3 regions of the Methylobacterium sp. UNCCL125 genome follow, and region 3 is predicted to be linked to each of the others. Evidence: predicted binding sites of a transcription regulator. Region 3 holds the regulator's gene; each other region holds the start of a gene.
What was found. The regulator HrcA, encoded in region 3, represses chaperone genes, less so after heat shock. The targets are predictions, from matches to a motif close to GTTAGCACTCNCNNNNNGNGAGTGCTAAC.
Positions count from the first base shown of each region.

Region 1: a site for HrcA is predicted at 2,498-2,526, ahead of groES (co-chaperone GroES). Genes of this name have one in related genera too.
Region 2: a site for HrcA is predicted at 2,108-2,136, ahead of BM396_RS21500 (co-chaperone GroES). Genes of this name have one in related genera too.

Region 1 is NZ_FPBW01000003.1:132,773-136,570, forward strand. Features, by position in the region: gene BM396_RS02530 (hypothetical protein) at 1-315, shown strand, start outside; gene groL (chaperonin GroEL) at 422-2,062, opposite strand; gene groES (co-chaperone GroES) at 2,137-2,427, opposite strand; gene BM396_RS02545 (CorA family divalent cation transporter) at 2,641-3,627, shown strand.
Region 2 is NZ_FPBW01000022.1:6,066-9,863, forward strand. Features, by position in the region: gene BM396_RS21490 (NAD(P)H-binding protein) at 1-605, opposite strand, end outside; gene rsgA (ribosome small subunit-dependent GTPase A) at 854-1,888, opposite strand; gene BM396_RS21500 (co-chaperone GroES) at 2,239-2,526, shown strand; gene groL (chaperonin GroEL) at 2,625-3,798, shown strand, end outside.
Region 3 is NZ_FPBW01000009.1:166,479-170,276, reverse strand. Features, by position in the region: gene BM396_RS11215 (methyl-accepting chemotaxis protein) at 1-1,682, shown strand, start outside; gene hrcA (heat-inducible transcriptional repressor HrcA) at 1,696-2,751, opposite strand; gene rph (ribonuclease PH) at 2,919-3,632, shown strand; gene rdgB (RdgB/HAM1 family non-canonical purine NTP pyrophosphatase) at 3,629-3,798, shown strand, end outside.

The DNA.
Region 1 (3,798 bases), on a different contig from region 3:
CAATCAGAGCCGCAAGGTCAGGTCATGCCAACAGCCGCCGAAGAATCCGCAGCCCTGCGCGATGATTGGATGCACGGCGGCCATCTGGTCCTCGCCGCGGATCCCGATCCGTCGGATCACGCGGCGATCCATGCCTGGATCCTCGACGTCATCGAGGGCGGCGGCGGAGACCCCGATCAAGACGGTATCCGCGACCTGATCTACCACAGCCTGAACTTCGACATCCCTTTCCAGGCGACCGAGCGTGTCCGGCAATCCTTGATTGCCACTGTGCGAGCCCGCCTTCAGGCCCCGGCATCGCGTCAAGGCCGCTGAGCCCGACCAGACTCCGCCGCGCGCGCCGAGCAGCCACGGCAGCGCCAAAAGAAAAGGGGCCGCCTCTCGGCGACCCCCTTCCTCCGTCATGCGCGGTGGCGTGGACTTAGAAGTCCATGCCGCCCATGCCGCCGCCCGGCATCGCCGGAGCAGGGCTGTCCTTCTTCGGGGCGTCGGCGACCATCGCCTCGGTGGTCACCAGCAGGCCGGCGACCGAGGCCGCGTCCTGCAGGGCGGTGCGCACCACCTTGGCCGGGTCGACGATGCCGGCCTGGATCATGTCGACGTACTCTTCGGTCTGGGCGTTGAAGCCGTAGGTCTCGGAGTCCGCCTTGTCGGTGATCTTGCCGACCACGATCGAGCCCTCGACGCCCGCGTTCTGGGCGATCTGGCGGATCGGGGCCTCGAGAGCCTTGAGGACGATCTTGATGCCGGCCTGGACGTCCGGAATGTCGGACTTCAGGGCAGCGACCGCCTTCTTGGCGCGCAGGAGCGCGGTGCCGCCGCCGGGGACGATGCCTTCCTCGACCGCCGCGCGGGTGGCGTTGAGGGCGTCGTCGACGCGGTCCTTCTTCTCCTTGACCTCGACCTCGGTCGCGCCGCCGACGCGGATCACCGCGACGCCGCCCGCGAGCTTGGCCAGACGCTCCTGGAGCTTCTCGCGGTCGTAGTCCGAGGTGGTCTCCTCGATCTGCGCCTTGATCTGGCTGATCCGGCCCTCGATGTCGGCCTTCTCGCCGACGCCGTCGATGATCGTGGTGTTCTCCTTCTCGATCCGCACGCGCTTGGCGCGGCCGAGCATCGGGAGCGTCACGTTCTCGAGCTTGATGCCGAGGTCCTCGGCGATCATCTGGCCCTTGGTCAGGATCGCGATGTCCTCGAGCATCGCCTTGCGGCGGTCACCGAAGCCCGGCGCCTTCACGGCCGCGACCTTCAGGCCGCCGCGCAGCTTGTTGACGACGAGCGTGGCGAGCGCCTCGCCCTCGATGTCCTCGGCGATGATCAGGAGCGGCTTGCCGGTCTGGACCACGGCCTCGAGCACCGGCAGCATCGCCTGGAGCGAGGAGAGCTTCTTCTCGTGGATGAGGATGTAGGGATCCTCGAGCTCGGCGACCATCTTCTCCGCATTCGTGATGAAGTACGGGGACAGGTAGCCGCGGTCGAACTGCATGCCTTCGACGACGTCGAGCTCGGTCTCGGCGGTCTTGGCCTCCTCGACCGTGATGACGCCCTCGTTGCCCACCTTCTGCATGGCGTGGGCGATCATCTCGCCGATCTCCTTGTCGCCGTTGGCGGAGATCGTGCCGACCTGAGCGACCTCGTCGGAGGTCGAGACCTTCTTGGCGCGGGCGATGATGTCCTTCACCGCAGCCTGGGTGGCGAGGTCGATGCCGCGCTTCAGGTCCATCGGGTTGATGCCGGCGGCGACGTACTTGGCGCCCTCGCGGACGATGGCCTGGGCCAGCACGGTCGCGGTGGTGGTGCCGTCACCCGCGATGTCGTTGGTCTTCGAGGCCACTTCGCGCACCATCTGGGCGCCCATGTTCTCGAAGCGGTCGGCGAGCTCGATCTCCTTGGCGACGGTGACGCCGTCCTTGGTGATGCGCGGGGCGCCGAAGCTCTTCTCGATCACGACGTTGCGGCCCTTCGGGCCGAGCGTCACCTTCACGGCGTCTGCGAGGATGTCGACGCCGCGCAGCATCTTGTCGCGGGCGTCGGCGGAGAAACGAACGTCTTTCGCTGCCATTGTGTGCCTCTTATCTGGTTGGGTTGCGCCCCAAGACTATGGAAAGTCTCAAAGGGCGGTGAGAGGTGATCCGATCAGACGGCGACGACGCCCATGATGTCGGATTCCTTCATGATCAGGAGGTCCTGACCGTCGATCTTGACCTCGGTGCCGGACCACTTGCCGAACAGGACGCGGTCGCCGGCCTTGACGTCGAGCGGGTTGACACGGCCCTGCTCGTCGCGGGCGCCGGGACCGACGGCGACGATCTCGCCTTCCTGCGGCTTCTCCTTGGCGGTGTCCGGGATGATGATGCCGCCCTTGGTCTTCTCCTCGCTCTCGATGCGACGGACGACCACGCGGTCGTGCAGCGGACGGAACTTCATGAGCTGCCCTCTTGCTTCAGGTCTGGAGTTGGCGTTGATGCGGCCGGCGGGACCGCTCGCGAACTCGACTGTTAGCACTCTGTCTCGGCGAGTGCCAAAGACGGCGGCGAGATAGGCTCGCTGCGGTTCCGAGTCAAGGCTGTCGCACCCCCGCGCGACGGTGCGATGACGCGCCGGCGGCCTTCCTTCTCGCCCCATGGATAATGCGCCGTCATGTTGAGCCTGCACGGACCCGAAGGCCCGGTGGCGTTGCAACCCGGCAGCCCGATCGCGCGCCATACGGTATGGCTCGACCTGAACGACCCGAGCCCGGAGGAAGCCAAAGCGGTCGAGGCGGCGACCGGTCTGCGCGTGCCGTCCCGGGCGGCGCTGTCGGAGGTCGAGACGTCGAGTCGCCTGCGCCGGGTGAAGGGCGGCCTGTCGCTCTCGACGCCGATGATCACCTTCGAGCAGAGCGCGTCGCAGGTGAAGCCGCTGGGCTTCCTGTTGACCAAGGACCACTTCGTCACGATCCGCTTTCACGACCTGCGCGCCTTCGACTCCTCCGCGAAGCGCATCGCGGAGGGCGATGACAGCACGACCCCGAGCGAGATCTTCCTCGTCGTCCTGGAGGAGCTGGTCGACAGCCTCGCGGACGCCCTGGAGGACATGGGATCGGAACTCGACACGCTCTCGACCCGGATCTTCGACTTCGACGTCCGGGGTGCCGAGCGGCGGCGCCTGGAGAGCCCGCCGCCCCGGCGCCGCGACCTCGCCCTGCGCCGGATCCTGCGGGGCATCAGCAACCGCGGAAAGGTTCTGGGGAAGATCCGCGCCAGCCTGCTCGGGCTCGAACGGATCGTGCCGTTCGTCGCCGCAGCCTGCGACGGCATCGGCCTGCCGGAGGACGCGCGCTTCGAGACGATCAAGCGGGACATCGAATCCCTCGACGAGTTCGAGACGCGCCTCGCTGAGAACGTGCAGTTCCTGCTCGACGCGGCCCTCGGCCTCATCACCATCGAGCAGAACAACGTCTTCCGGGTGCTCACCGTCGTCTCGGTGGTCGGCGTCCCGCCGACGTTGATCGCGTCGATCTACGGCATGAACTTCAAGCATATGCCGGAGCTGGACTGGACTCTCGGCTATCCCTACGCGCTCGGCCTGATCCTTTTCAGCGCCATAGCGCCTATAGTATACTTTCGAATGCGCGGTTGGTTCTGATATTCAGACTGTTTTAACAGCACAAAAAGCGTCTCGCCAAGTGTTAATAGCGCTGAAATCGTCTACCCCGACCTCGAAGGCACTCCGTCATCGCGATCAAAAGTCTTCGATTGTCTACCGCCAAACGGAGACCAGCATAACGCAGCAAGAAAGAGTTCATTAACGCTGCGA
Region 2 (3,798 bases), on a different contig from region 3:
CGGTCCGGGTCGTCGAGGCACGCGGCAATGTAGGTGCCCAAGTCGTCGTCGCTGATCGGTTTGCAGGCCGTCAGCGTGCCGTCGCCGAAAATCAGGAACGACTTCCCGCGTTTCAAACGATCGATTTGCCCCGACAGTGATTTGAAGAAGGCCGTTGGTCGTACGATCGTGTAATCGAGGCCCGACCCGGCCAGAACGCCCTCGAACGCGCGCTTGGCGTGCTGGAACGCCAGGACCGGCTTCTGGACGCAGATCGCCGAGAGAAGGATGACGTGGGTCACGCCGGCCGCCTTCCCGGCATGCAACGCACTCACATGCGCGCGATAATCGATCGCCCAGGCGTCGTCGGGCAAGCCCGTGCGCGAGGCGAGACACGAGACCAGGACGTCGAACGGCTCGCCGCGGAAACCCGCCTCGGCGAGGGACGATGGATCGGTCACATCCACCACCCTTGCGGTCGCGCCCGGAGGCAGTCGGGAGCAAGCGGGCGGCCCTGACGGGTCGTCGATGTCGGCGCGACGCCTGACGAAGCAGACCACGTCATGGCCCCGTGACACCAGCGCGCGCACCGTCGCGCGCCCGATCGTCCCGGTGCCACCGAGCACGGCGACGCGTCGCGGGCGCAACGCGTCCGATTGGTCTCCGGTCACGCTCACCTTATCCAGCCACTCAGGGTTCCGGCATGTCCGGTCGTTGTGACGAGACCGTATCGATCCACCCGAACAGGAGGCCGCCTTCGCAGCCTGGATTGCCACGGGTGTGGGCGAAGGGTCAGCGCGTCATGCCGGCGTCATAGCACGGAGCGCGCCGCCGGCGCCCGCTCTCGCGGCAGCGGGACAGTCAGGGCCGCAGCCTACCTGCGAGGACGTCGGTGGCTGCGTGGACCAGCCGGTGTCGGTGTATTGGTCCGGTTCTCGTCGAACAGCTTGCGCCAACGGATCAGCCGCTCAGGTGCGAGGCTGCCGTCCGCGACGGCAGCCTGCACGGCGCACCCGGGTTCGCTTGTGTGGGTGCAGTCGCGGTATCGGCACAGGGGCGCGCGTTCGATGATCTCGGCGAACAGCGTTTCGATCCCTTCCGCGGCGCCGCTGACGTGCAGCGTGCGCATCCCCGGCGTGTCGATGACCCAGCCGCCGTCGGCGATGGCATGCAGCGAACGCGACGTGGTCGTATGGCGTCCCTTGGCATCGTGCTCGCGAATGCCGCCGGTCAGCTGGGCCTGGGCCTGACCGGGACCGACCAGCGTGTTCACCAGCGTCGATTTGCCGACGCCGGAGGAGCCGACCAGCGCCACGGTCTGCCCCAGCCCACACCACGGAGCGAGGGCGTCTGCAGCCGCGGAGAGACGGGGGTTGAGGGTTACGACGTCGAGCCCGCGCTGCAACTCGGACGCTTGGCGCTGGTAGGTTCCCAGATCGGCTGTCGTGTCGGCCTTGGTGAGGAGGATCACCGGAATTGTGCCGCCTTGATTGGCCAGAGCCAGATAGCGCTCCAGTCGCGCCGGATTGAAATCGGCGTTGCAGGAGGTGACGATGAACAGCGTGTCGACATTGGCCGCCGCGGCCTGAAGGGTCCGGCTGCCTTCGGTGCGGCGCTCCATGACCGTCCTGCGGCTGAGACGGCGATGCACGGTCTGGGTTCGCGGATCGACGAGAACCCAATCGCCTACGGTGAAGTCGCTCGTGCTGGTGTGGATCGCGAGCGTCAGTTCGACGGATCCGGCCTCCGACAGGGCGGTCAAGCGAGACCGGTGAAGCGTCGCGATCCGCATCGGGGCGAGATCGGCCTCGTGGGGTTCACGCTGGACTTCGAAGAAGTCGGACCAGCCCAAGCTTGCAAGCGACAGGGGCTGGAAGGAAGGGGGATGATCGATCACCGCCCTGCCCATGACATGGCATCCTGCGCCTGGCCAGCCCTCCACCGCCAGGCGCACGTCGATGCCCGGCCGAGTGCAAGGACCGTCGGCCTGCGCCGTCTCCCTGCGCCGCCTCCCTTGGCCATACCCACGGGAGGCGGACGGTCGTGTCGCCGCGCGGGTCAATCGGGAGCGGCCGCGAAGGCGCGCGCCCCAATGCCCGGATGAGCCAGTCTCCGGCCCACTCATAAGATTAGCACTTCCACTCGGTGAGTGCTAACAATGCGTCGATCGGGCGGCGATGACAGTCTCGCCGTAGCCTTTCCCGCGACAGCGCCAATCATGTCGGTTGGATCTCGCTTGGGAACGATCAGGATACCACGATGAAATTCCGTCCGCTGCACGACCGCGTGGTCCTCCGTCGCATCGAAGGCGAGGAGAAGACCAAGGGCGGCATCATCATTCCCGATACGGTCAAGGAGAAGCCGCAGGAGGGCGAGGTCGTCGCCGCAGGACCGGGCGTGCGCGACGAGGCGGGCAAGATCAACCCGCTCGAGGTGAAGGCCGGCGACCGCGTCCTGTTCGGCAAGTGGTCCGGCACCGAGGTCAAGATCGACGGTCAGGACCTCCTGATCATGAAGGAATCCGACATCCTGGGCATCGTCGCCTAGCGCGGATCAGGCCGCTCAGAGCCTCACGACGATCTGCCCTTCGAGGCGCCCGCTGTGGCGCGCCTCAGGGCCAAACGACAGATGACGAGTGCTCCACCATGTCCGCCAAAGACGTTCGCTTTTCGGTCGATGCCCGCGAGAAGATGCTGCGCGGTGTCGAATTGCTCGCCAGTGCGGTGAAGGTGACGCTAGGCCCGAAGGGCCGCAACGTCGTGATCGAGAAGAGCTTCGGCGCCCCGCGCATCACCAAGGACGGCGTCACCGTCGCCAAGGAGATCGAGCTCGTCGACAAGTTCGAGAACATGGGCGCCCAGATGGTGCGCGAAGTGGCCTCGAAGTCGAGCGACACCGCCGGTGACGGCACGACGACCGCGACCGTTCTCGCGGCCTCCATCGTCCGGGAGGGCGTGAAGTACGTCGCCGCCGGCATGAACCCGATGGACCTGAAGCGCGGCATCGATCTGGCCGTGGCCGCGGTCGTGAAGGATATCGGCGCGCGCTCCCGCAAGGTCGCCTCGTCCGAGGAGATCGCCCAGGTCGGCACGATCTCCGCCAACGGCGACAAGGAGATCGGCGAGATGATCGCCCACGCCATGCAGAAGGTGGGCAACGAGGGCGTCATCACCGTCGAGGAGGCCAAGACCGCCGAGACCGAACTCGACGTCGTCGAAGGCATGCAGTTCGACCGCGGCTACCTGTCCCCGTACTTCATCACGAATGCGGAGAAGATGGTCGCCGAGCTCGAGGATCCCTACATCCTCATCCACGAGAAGAAGCTCTCCTCGCTCCAGGCCATGCTGCCGGTGCTCGAGGCCGTGGTCCAGACCGGCAAGCCGCTCCTGATCATCGCCGAGGACATCGAGGGCGAGGCGCTCGCCACCCTGGTGGTGAACAAGCTGCGCGGCGGCCTGAAGGTCGCGGCCGTGAAGGCGCCGGGCTTCGGTGACCGCCGCAAGGCGATGCTCGAGGACATCGCGATCCTGACCAAGGGCCAGATGATCGCCGAGGACCTCGGCATCAAGCTCGAGAACGTGACGCTCCCGATGCTCGGCCGCGCCAAGCGCGTGCGGATCGAGAAGGAGACCACCACGATCATCGACGGCGCCGGCGAGAAGGCCGACATCGAGGGCCGGATCAGCCAGATCAAGGCGCAGATCGAGGAGACCACCTCGGACTACGACCGCGAGAAGCTCCAGGAGCGTCTGGCCAAGCTCGCGGGCGGCGTCGCGGTGATCCGCGTCGGCGGTTCGACCGAGGTCGAGGTCAAGGAGA
Region 3 (3,798 bases):
GCGACTCGTTTTACGTCAGCTTCTTCGGGCGTCCGGACGGGTTCTACACCAAGATGCCCAAGGCCGAGATTCCGCCGGGTTACGATCCGCGTCAGCGTCCGTGGTACAAGGAGGCCGCCGCGACGGACGGCCCGATCCTGACCGAGCCGTACATCTCCGCCAGTCGCGGCACCTTCATCATCACGGCGGCGGCGCCGGTGAAGGATGCGGCGCACGGTCTCGGCGGCGTGGTCGGAAGCGATTTCGACGTCTCGGTTCTTGCCCGGATGATCACCGAGGTCGCGCCGGGTGACGGCGGTTATGCCTATCTGGTGTCGGGCGCGGGCACGATCCTGATCCACCCGCGGGCCGCGTTCATCGGCAAGCCCCTGTCGGAGCTGATCGACCGTCCGGTTCCCGGCATCGCCGCCGGTCGGGCGGTGGACACGCGCGAGGCGGGACGGTCCGTCCGCACGGTCTTCGCGCGCGTCCCAAACCTGCCGCCGGCGCTCGACTGGTACATCGCGCTTTCGGTCGACCACGCCACCGCGTTCGCACCCATCACGCATCTCGCGCAGAACTTGGCCATCGCAACCGCGATCACGCTGCTTCTGCTGGCCGTCACTGTCAGCCGGATGATGGCCGCGACTGTCGCACATCCCCTAGACCGACTTGTGGAAGTCCTTCAGCGCATGAGCCTCGGCGACCTCGATACCGAGATCGCCGAGGCCAGGCGCCGGGACGAGATCGGGATGGTCGGGCGGGCGGTCGAGGGTATCAAGGCCGTTGTGGCGCAGAAGGCACGTGAGCAGGAAGAGACTCGGCGCTCGGCCGAGGCGGCGGCCGCAGCGGAGCGCAAGCGGGCCATGACGGCGCTCGCCGATGGTTTCGAAGAGGCCGTGGGCACGATCGTCGGTTCGGTGTCGTCCGCGGCGTCCGAGCTTCACGCCACCGCCCAAGCCCTGACAAACACCGCCACGCAGGCCGCGGCACGATCCAGCAGCGTCGCTGCGGCCGCCGACCAAGCCTCGACCAGCGTCCGCACCGTCGCGGTTGCGGCCGAGGAGCTCGGCGCGAGCGTGCGCGAGATCGCCGGGCAGGTCGCAGGCTCGTCACGCCTCGCCCGGACGGCCGTGGACGAGGCCGACGAGACGGGACACCGCGTGCAGGCGCTGTCGGAGGCGGTATCCCGGATCAGCGACGCCGCCGGGTTGATCGCCTCGATCGCCGCGCAGACCAACCTGCTGGCCCTCAACGCCACCATCGAGGCCGCGCGGGCCGGCGAGGCCGGGCTCGGCTTCGCCGTGGTGGCGGCCGAAGTGAAGGATCTGGCTGCGCAGACCGCCCGCGCCACCGAGGAGATCAACGATCATATCGCGCGCGTCCAGGGCTCCACCGGCGAAGCCACCCGGGCACTCGACGGTATCGTCACGCGGATCCGGGACATCAACGCGGTCGCTGCGGCCGTCGCCGCCTCGATCGAGGAGCAGGGGGCGGCCACGCAGGAGATCGTCCGCAACGTGACCCAGGCGTCAGACGGGACCGCGGACGTGACGGTGAATATCGCCGGGGTGGCCGGAGCCGCCGCGCAAACGGGCGAGGCCGCGCGACAGGTCCTGGGCTCCGCATCGGATCTGTCGCAGCACTCCGCGCGCCTCGGTGTCGAGGTCGCACGATTCCTGGATTCGGTTCGGGCGGCCTGAGGCCCGACAGGACCTACCGGCCGCCGTCCAGAAGCTTCGACACCACCCGCGCCGTATAATCCACCATCGGCACGATTCGCGCGTAGTTGAGGCGGGTCGGACCGATGACCCCGACCACGCCGACGATCTTCTGCGATCCGTCGCGGAACGGCGCCGCGATCAGCGATGACCCCGAGAGGGAGAACAGCTTGTTCTCGGAGCCGATGAAGATACGCACGCCCTCGCCGCCCTCGGCACGGGCCAGCAGGTCGATGACGTCCTTCTGGGTCTCCAGGTCGTTGAACAGCAGGCGGATCCGCTCCAGATCCTCGACCGCGCGCAGGTCGTCGAGCAGGTTGGCCTGGCCGCGAACGATCAATTGGCGCGCTTCCGTCGGCCCCACCGGCGTTGCGAGCCCCGCATCGACGAGGCGTTCGGTGATCGCGTCGAGCTCGCGCTTCATGGCCTTGCGGCCGGCCTCGATCTCGGCGCGCAGCGACCCCAGGGTGCGGCCCTGCAGGCGCGCGTTGAGGAAGTTCGTGGCCTCCTGAAGCGCACCCGCCGGAAGTCCGGGCGGCAGATCAACGATGCGGTTCTCGACGGAGCCGTCATCCGAGACGAGGATGACGAGGGCGCGGGCCGGATCGAGTCGTACGAACTCGATGTGCTTCAGATTGACGTTGGCCTTCGTAGTCAGCACCACGCCGGCCCCCCGCGAGACGCCCGACAGCATGGTCGAGGCCTCGGCCAAGGCGGAATCGAACGTGTGGCCCGAGGCTGCGGCCCGCATCTGTGCCTCGATGCGCGCCTGCTCGTCCTGGCTGACGTCGCCGAGTTCCAGCATCGCGTCGACGAAGAACCGCAGCCCGAGTTCGGTCGGGAGGCGTCCGGCCGAGGTATGCGGCGCGAAGATCAGGCCGGAATGCTCCAGATCCGCCATCACGTTCCGGATCGAGGCCGGCGACAGCGCCATCGGGAGGATCCGAGCGAGATTCCGGGAGCCCACCGGCTCGCCGGTCGTGAGATAGCTCTCGACGATCTGCCGGAAGATCTCGCGGGCGCGCTCATTGAGGGCGGCGAGGGCCTGCATGGATTGGCCGTTGGCAAAGTTGGGACTGGGGTGTGTCACGCGGTCATCCTGTGGTCCGATCATGCGCAACCGACCCGCGCGGATCAATCCGTACGGCGATGCTTGCCCGTGATGTCGCGGCGGCCTAAGAGCCCGGCCCTCGACACTCTCGACAGAAGGGGCCCGCGATGCGGCCTTCCAAGCGTGCCGCCGACGAGTTGCGGCCCGTGAGCCTGGAGCGCGCGGTCTCGCGCTACGCAGAGGGCTCGTGCCTCGTCAGCTTCGGAAATACCCGGGTGCTCTGCACCGCGTCGCTCGAAGAGCGTTCGCCCCCGTGGCTGCGCGGCTCGGGCAAGGGCTGGGTCACGGCGGAGTACGCCATGCTCCCGCGTGCGACGCACGAACGCACCCGCCGCGAGGTTGGTTCCGGGAAGCCGTCGGGTCGAACGCAGGAAATCCAGCGGCTGATCGGCCGGTCCCTCCGGGCCGTCACGAACCTGCCGGCCATGGGCGAGCGTCAGGTGACGATCGATTGCGACGTCATCCAGGCCGATGGCGGCACCCGGACGGCCGCCATCACCGGCGCCTGGGTTGCGCTGCACGATTGCTTCGCATGGATGCGGACGCGCTCGATCATCTCGGTCGATCCCCTGCGCGACCATGTCGCTGCCGTCTCGTGCGGCCTGTACAAGGGCATGCCGGTCCTCGATCTCGATTACGCCGAGGATTCCGCCGCCGAGACCGACGCCAATTTCGTGCTCACCGGGCGCGGCGGCATCGTGGAGGTGCAGGGCACCGCCGAGATGGAGCCCTTCACCCAGGAGCAGCTTCTCGAACTTCTCGGCCTCGCCCGCGCCGGCACCGAGCGGCTGGTCGCCCTGCAGAAGGAGGCCATCGCGTGAGCCGCCGCCTGACCGGGAAGGTGGTCATCGCCACGCACAATGCCGGCAAGCTCACCGAGATGCGCGAGCTGCTCGCGCCGTTCGGGGTCGAGGCGGTGTCGGCCGGCGAACTCGGGCTGCCCGAGCCCGAGGAAACCGGCACGATGTTCGCCGAGAATGCCGCCAT